DNA from 2 places in the Adlercreutzia sp. DFI.6.23 genome. Region 2 is predicted to be linked to the other one. Evidence: riboswitches for the same ligand, from Rfam matches in the RefSeq annotation. Region 2 holds a riboswitch; the other holds the start of a gene.

Region 1 (5,547 bases), on a different contig from region 2:
GACGTGACTCCCATCATCGCTCTGCTTGTATTACAATTCGGGGTACGTTTGCTGGTGATGATTTTCTAAATTCAGACGGCCGGCATTCCGACGTGTCAGCGACGTAACATCGTAAGAAACTGAGGTACCTACATGGCAATCACCGCTTCCGACATCCACAATCAGAGCTTCTCCATCGACCGCAAAGGCTACGATGTGGATGAAGTGGACGTGTTCCTCGAGCATGTCGCCGACGAGATCGATATTTTGAACGACACGATCGCGCACCTCCAGGATCAGCTGGAGGCCGATCGTTTCAGCGGCTTCGACGCGCCTGCCGCTTCCACGGTGGCCATCACCGAGGTGGCCGCGGCGACCGTCGACACCTCCGAGTACGACGCTCAGCTCGCCCAGAAGGACGCTATCATCGCCGATCTGGAGCGCCAGCTTTCCGACAAGCGCGCCGACGACAATGCCATTGCCCAGGCTCTCATCATCGCCCAGCGCTCGGCCGACGAGATTCTCGCCAAGGCCAACGCGAACGCCACCGAGACCATTCAGGACGCCCGCGACGAGGCCCAGCGCATCATCGATCGCGCCAACACCGATCGCCAGGACGTCATCGACGCCATCCGCAAGCTGCAGGACGATCGCGAGGATGCCCGCGAGGAGTACGCCGACCTGCTGAAGGATATCATCTCCGATGCCTCGCGCAAGCTGGCCGACATCGGCGCCAACGTGCCGGCTGCCGCTACGGCGCTGGATGGCGAGTACGACGTGGTGCCCGGCCTCACCGGCAACTTCGAGATCGACGAGTACGTGGCGCCTTCCGCCTATGTGACGCCTCAGGCTCCGGCCGCCGCCACCCCGGTTGCCTCTCCCTACGAGAAGGATCTCTCCGGCTTCGGCGACGCCGACGACTTCGAGTTCGAGGAAATCGATTAATCAGCCGAGAAAATCTAGCTGGTATGTAAGAACCGCCTTATTGGGCGGTTCTTCTTATTACTTGGTCTTTTGTCTTACCCGTTCGCCCAAGGAAGTCAGCGAGGTGCCTGTCGGAACCGCAGCATCGACGTAGTTCGTTTGCCGTCAGGCAAACGAAACAAAGAGGCGAGCGGGCCTGTAAGCCGGGTTCTGTCGGGGACGGCCATTTATCTCGAACGCGAGTCGCCCCGCGTCTCTAGCACGCAACCCGAGCGCACGGCGGGCCACCGTATGGCGCTCCTATTTGCGCTTGCTCCAGATGGGGTTTGCCAAGCCGCGACGTTGCCGCCGCGCTGGTGCGCTCTTACCGCACCGTTTCAGCTTTTCTCCTGTGTCGCGCATGCGGCTCGCACCGCATGTTCCGAGCAGGGGAGTCTTCTTTTCTGTGGCACTTTCCGTCGGGTCGCCCCGCCCAGCCGTTAGCTGGCATCTTGCCCTGCGGAGCCCGGACTTTCCTCGCACCCCTGAGGGGGTACGCGACCGTCTGGCCCGCTCGCCTGTGGTATTGTAGCAGAAAGAGCGGCGCTGCTGCGGATTCCACAGAAGGGCCGTCGGCGCTCAAACCTTTCCGCTCAGCTCGGTTCTGCCGTTGGGCTTTCTGGTTCGCCCTGGAAGGAAGAGGAGGAATGATGACCACGTACGCCCTCGTCGGGGCCTCGGAATTCAATTCCGAGCAGTTTTCCGCCCGCAACGGGGCGGGTGCCTTCGATGCCGTTATCGCCGTGGACGGGGGCTTTGCATCCCTGGCGGCTGTCGGTTGCGCGCCCGATCTGGCCATCGGCGACTTCGACTCGCTGGGATACGTGCCCGAGGGGGTGGAAGTGCTTGCGTTCCCGCCGGAGAAGGACGCCTCCGACATGGAGCTGGCCCTCGGCGAGGCCGTCGCCCGCGGCGCCGATGCCGTGGAGGTCTACGGGGCGCTCGGTGGCCGGCTCGATCATACATTGGCGAATTTGCAACTTCTCGCCTCTTTCGCCGAGCGTGGCCTGACAGTGACGGCGGTGGGGGAGCGTGAGCGCATTGCATTTCTCGTCGGCCCTGGCGAGCTGCGCTTGGATGCGGCGGGTGCGGGCATCGTGTCGGTGTTCTCGCTCACCGACGTTTCAACGGGAGTTGTGGAGGAGGGCCTGAAATACGGCCTTGATGGCGTGGCCCTCACGAACCGCACGAGCTGGGGCCTTTCCAACGAATTTATCGGAACCCCGGCCCGCATTGCCCTGGAAAGCGGCACGCTGGCAGTGTTTCTGCCGCTGTAGCGCCGGTCGGTTTTCTATACTGATCGCACAACCATATACCTGGGGAGCTTGCAGCCGCGCGGCGGCCGGGCAGGCTGAGAGGGGGCGCCGTGCACGCCCCGACCCGCCGAACCTGATATGGGTAATGCCAACGAAGGGAGTTTCCATGACTGACCACCAGTCTGCCGGCGCCGTTGCTGCGCCGAACGTCGCTCGCACGTGCGCCGCATCGAGCGACGTTCGGCCAATCACTCAGATCGATTTCGCTCGCGCCGGCATCGTCACGCCGCAGATGGCCGCTGTTGCCGCCGCCGAGGGCCGCGAGCCGGAGGCCATTCGCGCCGCCGTGGCCGCCGGGCACATCGCCATCCCGGCCAACATCCATCACGCAAGCCTCGCGCCGGCCGGCGTCGGTTCCACGTTGGAGGGCGTGCCGCTTTCCACGAAGGTGAACGTGAACCTCGGCATCTCGGGCGATTTGGCCGATGAGGCCCTGGAATGGGAGAAGGTGGACGTGGCTCTGGAACTGGGCGCCGATGCCATCATGGATCTCTCCAACTCCGGCAAGACACGTGCCTTCCGCCGTGCGCTCGTCGAGAAATCGCCGGCCATGATTGGCACGGTGCCCATGTACGACGCCATCGGCTACTTGGAAAAGGCGCTCATTGCCATTACGCCCGAGGATTTCCTGGAAGTGGTGCGCGCCCACGCCGAGGACGGGGTCGATTTCGTCACCATTCACGCCGGCATGAACCGCCGGGTCATCGAGTCGTTCAAAGAGACGGGGCGACTCACCAATATCGTATCGCGAGGAGGGTCGCTCATCTTCGCCTGGATGGAGGCCACTGGTCGTGAGAACCCCTTCTATGAGTACTACGACGAGGTGCTGGCTATCTTGCACGAGCACGATGTGTGCATCTCCATCGGTGATGCCATGCGCCCCGGCAGCGGCTACGACGCCACGGATGCCGGGCAGATCGCCGAGCTCATCGAGATCGGCAAGCTCACCCGCCGCGCGTGGGATGCCGGCGTGCAGGTGATGGTGGAAGGCCCCGGGCATATGGCGCTCGATGAGATCGCCGCCAACATGAAGCTGGAGAAGAGGCTGTGCCACCAGGCGCCCTTCTACGTGCTGGGGCCGCTTGTGACCGATATCGCCCCGGGCTACGACCACATCACGGCGGCCATCGGCGGGGCTATTGCGGCTTCTTCCGGCGCCGACTTCCTCTGCTACGTGACGCCGGCCGAGCATTTGCGCCTGCCGAATGCGAACGACGTGCGCGAGGGGCTGGTGGCCACGAAGATCGCCGCCCATGCCGCCGACATCGCCAAGGGCGTGCCCGGCGCCCGCGACCGCGACAACCGTATGAGCGATGCGCGTCGCCGCGTGGCCTGGGGCGAGATGTTCGACCTGTCGCTCGATCCGGCCCGCGCCCGCGCCGTCTTCGAAAGCGCACCTCCCTCTACCGAGGGCACCTGCACCATGTGCGGCAAGATGTGCGCCATGAAAACCGTGAACGACATCATGGACGGGCTCGTCGTCGACTTGGACGCGGAATAGACGCCCCTCGGGCACAAGGAGCGGGGTCGGGCCGTCCTTCTCGCTCGATTAGGGCAAGAAATTCGAGTTGTTAGACTTTTCTGACAGAGCAACTTGCGGAAACGCTGCATCGTAAAGGCCCGACCAGGTGTTTTCGCAGCGCTTTTCGCTTGCTTGTCCGGCATCGCGCTTGCGTGATGTCTAACAACTCGAAAAAAGCGATCGAAACGGGTACCCAATTTGGAACGAGGAGTGAATATGCCTGCACGGGAACGTGGAAAGTGGTCGGCGGAGGCTATTCGCCGTGCCTTGAAGCTGTACGCGGTGACGGACAACGCGTGGCTGGGGGAGCGGACGCTGACGGAATGCGTGGAAGAGGCGCTCGCGGGGGGTGCGACCTTCGTGCAGCTGCGCGACAAGCAGGCAACTGGCGAGGCGCTTCAGGCCGAGGCCGCGGAGCTGCTCGCGCTCTGCCGCGCGGCCGGCGTGCCCTTCGTGGTGAACGACGACGTGGAATGCGCGTTGGCCGTGGGTGCCGACGGGGTGCACGTGGGCCAGGACGACATGGCCTGCGAGCGGGCCCGGGCGCTCCTCGGGCCGGATGCCATCGTGGGCGTCTCTACCCAGACGGTAGAACAGGCCCGCGCCGCCGAGGCAGCCGGGGCCGACTACTTGGGCGTCGGCGGTGTGACCGGCACGGCCACCAAGCCCGAGGCCGGGGTGCTCACCCCCGAGGAGTTCCGCGCCATTGTGGCCGCCGTGGACATCCCCGTCGTGGCCATCGGCGGCGTGAATGCCGCCACGATGCCGCGCCTGTCCGAGCTGAATGTGGACGGCGCCGCCGTGGTGAGCGCCATATTCGCCGCCGACGATATTGAAGCGGCGACTTGCGAGCTTTCGCGTATCATCGATGAGACCTTAGGCATTTAAGTCATCGTTTGCACATTTTGAGGTGCCAGGGAGACGGACGGCAAGAGAAAGGAACATCCATGCTCGGCGACGAGAACAACAACGACCTCATCGACCTTAGCTCCATCGATCGCGCGAAGTGCGCGCTGCTCGTCATCGACGAGCTGGGCGACCCCACGGGAGGTCCGCTCGAGCCGGTGCTGCTGCCCGCCATCCAACAGACGGCCAAGCTCACGACGGCCGCCCGCGCCGCCGGTATGCCCGTCGTCTTCACCAACGACGCCCACCTCCCCGGCATCGATCGCGAGTTGGCCCTGTGGGGCGCCCACGGCATCGCCGGGACCCCCGAGGCCCAAACGTCGCCCTTGCTCGATCCTCAGCCCACCGATTACGTGGTGGAGAAGCGCCGCTACAGCGGCTTCTTCCAGACGGGGTTGCTTTTGCTGTTGAACGAGCTGGGCGTCGACACGCTCATCTGCTGCGGCATGGACACGAACATCTGCGTGAAGCACACGGTGGCCGACGCCTATTTCAACAACTTCAACATCATCGTGGTGGGCGACGCCACGGCCACCTTCCTTGTGGGCGACCAGGAGGAAGGCCTCGACTACATGCGCACCTGCTACGCCGCCAAGATCATCGACACCGACGAGGCCGTGAAGCTCATCGAGGGCTAGTCCGCGCGTGACGATTGACCATCGGAAGGAGGCGACCGGGCAAGGTCGCCTCCTTTTTATGGGATGATAGGCGCACTCGCATGTGCGGAGAAAGGAATGCCATGAAAGCGGTACTCACCATTGCCGGGTCCGATTCCAGCGGGGGAGCTGGCATCCAGGCCGATCTGAAGACCATCGCCGCCCACCAGCTGTTCGGCGAGAGCGTCATCACGGCGCTCACAGC
Region 2 (5,547 bases):
TCGAGGGCCTGTACGCCATCGGCAACTGCGCCGGCAACTTCTTCGGCAGCCCCGACTACCCCATGACCGTGCCCGGCCTCTCCCTCGGCCGCTGCCACACCCAGGGCTACGTCGTCGGCCGCGCCGTGGCCAGCAAGTAGGCCGCCTCTCGCAGCAACGGTGCGGGCCCCTCCCGACTTTCCGCACCCTCCCAGCATCACCCTCCCAAGTGCACGGGGCGCCATCGAGCGCCCCGTCGCTTTTCTCGGCCACTCTTTGACCTGAAAGATTCAGCCAGCTCCGAAAAAAAAGGGGGGGCCGCCATGAACCATCCAAACACGGCCAGCCGAAGCCAAAAATAGAAGTTTGGTATCCGACCATAACCGCCAGAGCCAAAGACCGAGATTTGGTATCTTTTTGCATGAAAATCTAGGCAAAATTTCTGGGTTTGGTATCTTTCGACGCCAAGTTTGGCGGTTTGGTACCCGTCCTTTTCCAAAAACCAGGGGTTTGGTACCCGAAAGTTCTAACGCGGAGTTTTCTGACCTGGGGTTTCTTTAGGATCTGGGTACCAAACTGCGAGAGTTGGCCGAATTCGGGGTACCAAACCCCCTCATCTTGCCAAAGACAGGCGCGAAAATCCTTGCCGGGTACCAAAGTGCCGTTTTTGGCATTACGCTCTTTGGCAACGCCTATTTTCTTTATGGAAAGACGCTTCCGCAAGCATCCTTCCGCAAAACGCTACAGAGCCCGTGCGATGGTGCCGCCGCCGAGGACGATGTCGCCTTCGTAGAGGACGGCGGCCTGTCCTGGGGCAGCGGCGCGCTGGGGCTCGTCGAAGGCGACGGTCAGCTCGTCAACACCAGTCTGCTCGGCCACCGCCGGCACCGGGTGCTGGCGGTAGTGAGTCTTCACCAGCACCTCGCGCGGACCTTGCCAAACGTCGCCGCTGATGAAGTTCATATCGCTAGCCACTACCCCCACGCTGAGCAGCTCGTCCTTAAAGCCAACAATGAGCCGGTTGGCGGCCGTGTCTTTCGCCAGCACATACAAAGGCTCGCGCGCCGCTATGCCAAGGCCTTTGCGCTGCCCGATGGTGTAGCGGATGAGCCCCGCGTGCTCCCCGAGCACGCGCCCTTCCCGATCCACGATCTCCCCCGGGTTGAAAGCAGTGTCCGCGCCACAGCGGCCCTCGATGAACCCCGCATAGTCGCCGTCGGGCACGAAGCAGATGTCCTGGCTCTCGGGCTTCGCCGCCGTGACGAAGCCGCGGGCGCGGGCCAGCTCGCGCACCTCGCCTTTGGTCAGCTCGCCCAGGGGAAACAGCATATGGGCCAGCGTGTCCTGGGTAAGGTGGTACAGCACGTAGCTTTGGTCCTTGGCGGGGTCGCATGCCCGCAGAAGCTGCCAGCGTCCCGTGGCCGCATCCCACCGGCGCCGGGCGTAGTGCCCCGTGGCCACGTAGTCGAGCCCCAGCTCGCGGCGGCGCTGCTGGAGAGACTCGAACTTCAAGAACCGATTGCAGGCGATGCAAGGGTTGGGCGTGCGGCCCTCGAGATAGGCGTCGCAGAAGAGGCGTACCACCGCCGCATCGAAGCGATCGCGCAGGTCGAAGGCGTCGTGGGGGATGCCGAGGCGGCGGCATACCTCCCGCGCGTCTTCCACATCGCGCGACGACCCGCAGGTCGATTTCTGGTCGTCCCGCAGCACCATCGTCGCGCCGCGCACGGCACAGCCCGCTTCCTGCAACAGCAGCGCGCACACGGAGCTATCGACGCCCCCCGACATCGCCGCCATTACGCCGGACGTCCCGGGCGCCATAGCCGTCTCCCTGTCATCTTCGAAAGTCATGGGGCGCATCATAACACAGCACGCCGAAACGCCAATCATCCTTCGCTATGGGCAACCTCTTATCCCGACGATGGCCCACAGCAGCTCTCTTGGCTCCCTCTCCCCGTTTTTCCCTGTTTCTTCGCCTCTTGAAAGGCACGAGCGAATTCCTCGCACGCACGTCGAAGCCATCGTGCTAAGCTGAAAGCATGCGGGGGTACCGCTCGGCGGCACGCGAAGCCGTCCCGTGGTTGAGAGGGCGCAGGCGCCCAACCCTTCGAACCTGTCAGCTAACACTGTCGTAGGGAGCATGCTCGCCAAGCACAAGGGGCGTTGTCCTGCGGGGAGCGCCTTTTTTGGCGCGGCCCGCAGGACAACGCTCCGGCTTCCGGAAAGGAACCGCCATGTCCGAACATTCCACTACCACCGCCTCCCCCACCCGCACTGAAGCGGAACTGCGGACGCTCATGGCCCGCGCCGTGCGCGAGGTGCGCGAGACGAACCCGCTCGCGCCTTCTATCACCAACACCGTGACCCAGAGCTTCGTCGCCAACGCCCAGTTGGCCGTCGGCGGCTCGGCGGCCATGGTGTATTTGCCCGACGAGGGCGAGTGCGTCGCCGCCCTGGGAGGGGCCGTCTACATCAACCTGGGCACGCTCATGCCCGTCTACGAGCAGACGGTTCCCGCCACGGCGCGCGCCTGCGCGGCCGCGGCCACGCCCTGGGTGCTCGACCCGGTGGGCGTGGGCATCGGCAGCCTGCGCACTCGGCTCATCGAGGCCGTGCGCGAGAATCCGCCGACCATTTTGCGCGGCAACGCCTCGGAGATCATCGCCGTGGCCGACCTGTGGGGGCTTGGCGGCAACTCGGCCGATGGCGCTTCCGGCGACGGCCCCCGCGGCGTCGATAGCACTGATTCCGTGGATGCCGCCGAGCGCGCCGCCGTGGCGTGCGCCCGCTTCACGGGAGGCGCGGTAGCCGTTTCCGGCGCTACCGACCTTGTCACTGACGGCGTGCAGGTGGCGCGGCTCTCCGGCGGCTCGCCCCTCATGACCTGCATCACCGGCTCTGGCTGCTCGCTGGGCGGCGTATGCGCCGTTTACGCCTGCGTGGCCGATCCCTTCGTGGCAGCGCTCACCGCAACGGCCGCCTACAACCTGGCCGGCCTGCGCGCGGCCGAAACCTGCGACGGTCCGGGCAGCTTCCAAGTCGCCTTCCTCAATGCCCTCTACAACCTCACCACCGAAGAAGTGACTGAGGCGCCTCTGGCACTCACCAGCACATCAGCCGTGTAATCCCATAGCGATAGCCCGCAAACCTCGAAGCCGCATTTGCAACCAAAGAGAAAGGCCGCCCTATGAACACCCTTGCTGCCGTTGCCATCGCGCCCTTCGGCGTGGGAGACGAGCTCGCGCCCTATGTGGCCGAGGCCATCCGCGTCATCCGCGACTCCGGCCTGTCCCACCGCACCACCTCCATGTTCACCGAGATCGAGGGCGACTGGGACGAGGTCATGGCCGTCGTACGCGACGCGACCATGGCCCTCGCCGACCAGGGCGTTCGCACCGAGGTCATCCTGAAGGCCGACATCCGGCCGGGGCACACCGACACCCTGCACACCAAGGTCGAGAAGGTGGAGGCACTGCTGGCCGAGTAGGGGTTCGTCCACAACTTTCCATCATCTGCATGGAGGCCCTTGCGCTTTCGCGTTGGCCCGCTATGATGCTGCCCGAAATACGACACGAAGCGAAAGAGGTTCCATGCTCCGCAAGATTATTCACATCGACGAGGACAAGTGCACCGGCTGCGGCCTGTGCGTCGACGCGTGCCACGAGGGCGCCATCGCCATGGTCGACGGCAAGGCGCGCCTGGTACGCGACGACTATTGCGACGGGCTGGGCGACTGCCTGCCGGCCTGCCCCACCGACGCCATCTCCTTCGTCGAGCGGGAAGCCGCTCCCTACGACGAGGCTGCCGTGGCGGCACACCTGGCCGCCCGCAACGGCGGCGCGACGGCTGGCAGCGTTCCGGCCGCGGCCGAGCACCGCAGCGGCTGTCCCGGCTCGGCCGCTCGCACCCTCATCGACGACGCTCCGAAGCCGGCGCCGTCGCCTGCGCACCAGGGCGGATGCCCCGGTTCCCGCAGCCGCTCCCTGAACGGCGCCTCGGCACCGGCCCCCACGCCGGCCGGCCGCGCCGCTGCTCCGGCCGCTGCCGGCGCGCTTTCCGCCGTGGCCGCCGCTCTGCCGAACCGCTTGGCTCAGTGGCCGTGCCAGATCAAGCTCGTACCGGTGCAGGCCCCCTACTACCAGGGCCGCGGGCTGCTTATCGCCGCCGACTGCACCGCGTTTGCCTGCGCCAGCTTCCACGAGCGCTTCATGAGCGGCAACGTCACCATCATCGGCTGCCCCAAGCTGGACGAGGGCTCCTACACCGACAAGCTCGCCGCCATCATCGCCGCCAACGACATCACCTCGGTCACCGTCGCCCGCATGGAGGTGCCCTGCTGCGGCGGCCTCGAGCGCGCCGCCGCCGAGGCCTGCGCCCAGTCGGGCAAGGACATCCCCTTCGAAGTGGTCACCTTCGCCGTCAACGGCGACGTCATCGGCTAGGCACGGGCGCCCAGCTCGACCATAACCGCCTCCGAGACGATCCCGGCTACCTCCGGGATCGTCTCTTCTTCCAAGGAAGAGAAGCTCATCACGAAGGCGGGATGGCGCCGACCCCTCCCCTCGCTGCACCCAGACCGCACCTCGTCGCATACCCTTCGGGCACCCTCGACTTCGCGAGCCTCGCACCGGCAGCCTACCGTTTCGTTCGAGCTGCGCCCAGGAGCTCCCGCCTCGCAACCCGTGAACCGATAACGGCCCAAAGGCGCCAGGCGCACGCCTCGAATCGCAGCGCGCCGGGCCACGCGCTCCTCGAAAGTCGCACTATCTCTCTCGTCTCCTTCGACACCCCTAACCTCCATGAGAAAGTGCAGCCCGGCACCCGCATTGGCAAAGTGCAAATGATCGCCGGCCGAAGACGCCGCCAGTGCGTCAATCAGCGCGCTCAGCCGCCGCCGGTAACGCGTCCGCTGGCGATTGACATGGCGCTCGTAGTCCCCCGACTCCATGAACCGCGCCAACGTCAGCTGCTCCAATGCACCCACCGTGCAGGCGTAAAAGCCAAGTCGGTCGCGGAACCGTTCGGCCAGCGCCTCGGGCAGCACCATGTAGCCAATGCGGAAAGCACCCCCGAGCGTCTTCGAGAACGTGTTCGCGTAAATGACCCGCCCAGCCCCATCGAGGGCCGCGAGTGGAGGTACGGGACGCCCCGCCATGCGGAACTCGCAGTCGAAGTCATCTTCGATGAGGTAGCGCGACCGGGCACTGGAAGCTTTCACGCTCCGACCGCGAATCTCCCTAGCCGCTGCACCGTCCTCGGGCGCGGCAACCCCACTCTGGGCCCATTCCAACAACGAGCGCCGGCGCGACACCGGCACCGTGATACCGGTGGGAAACTGGTGCGACGGCGTGCAGTGCAGCACGTCGATGCGGGCACGCTCGAGCGCCTCCAAGACCGGCCCTTCCCCATCGAGAGCGATCGGCCGCACCGCCACGTCGTTCGACTCGTAGATGCGCGTAAGCCGCGGATAGCCGGGGTCTTCCACGCCGTACGCCAGATTACGACCGAGCAGCTGCACGAGCAAGCCATAAAGCGACTGGGCACCGGAACCGATCACGATCTGGTCGG

What was found. A riboswitch is a leader RNA that binds a small molecule or an ion and turns the genes downstream of it on or off. The one in region 2 is predicted to bind thiamine pyrophosphate.
Region 1: it holds a riboswitch for thiamine pyrophosphate, as region 2 does, so the genes downstream of both, thiC (phosphomethylpyrimidine synthase ThiC) here and thiM (hydroxyethylthiazole kinase) in region 2, are expected to answer to the same signal.

What each region holds. Positions count from the first base shown of each region.
Region 1 covers NZ_JANGBP010000005.1:231,469-237,015, forward strand. Annotated here, with positions in the region: gene NE591_RS06940 (YggT family protein) at 1-69, shown strand, start outside; gene NE591_RS06945 (DivIVA domain-containing protein) at 133-924, shown strand; RNA gene rnpB (RNase P RNA component class A) at 1,087-1,459, opposite strand; gene NE591_RS06955 (thiamine diphosphokinase) at 1,590-2,219, shown strand; TPP riboswitch at 2,250-2,375, shown strand; gene thiC (phosphomethylpyrimidine synthase ThiC) at 2,365-3,759, shown strand; gene thiE (thiamine phosphate synthase) at 3,997-4,668, shown strand; gene NE591_RS06970 (cysteine hydrolase family protein) at 4,728-5,324, shown strand; gene thiD (bifunctional hydroxymethylpyrimidine kinase/phosphomethylpyrimidine kinase) at 5,426-5,547, shown strand, end outside.
Region 2 covers NZ_JANGBP010000009.1:27,135-32,681, reverse strand. Annotated here, with positions in the region: gene NE591_RS09315 (FAD-binding protein) at 1-140, shown strand, start outside; gene mnmA (tRNA 2-thiouridine(34) synthase MnmA) at 721-1,800, opposite strand; TPP riboswitch at 2,013-2,134, shown strand; gene thiM (hydroxyethylthiazole kinase) at 2,214-3,104, shown strand; gene NE591_RS09300 (MTH1187 family thiamine-binding protein) at 3,167-3,466, shown strand; gene NE591_RS09295 (ATP-binding protein) at 3,570-4,421, shown strand; gene NE591_RS09290 (PLP-dependent aminotransferase family protein) at 4,418-5,547, opposite strand, start outside.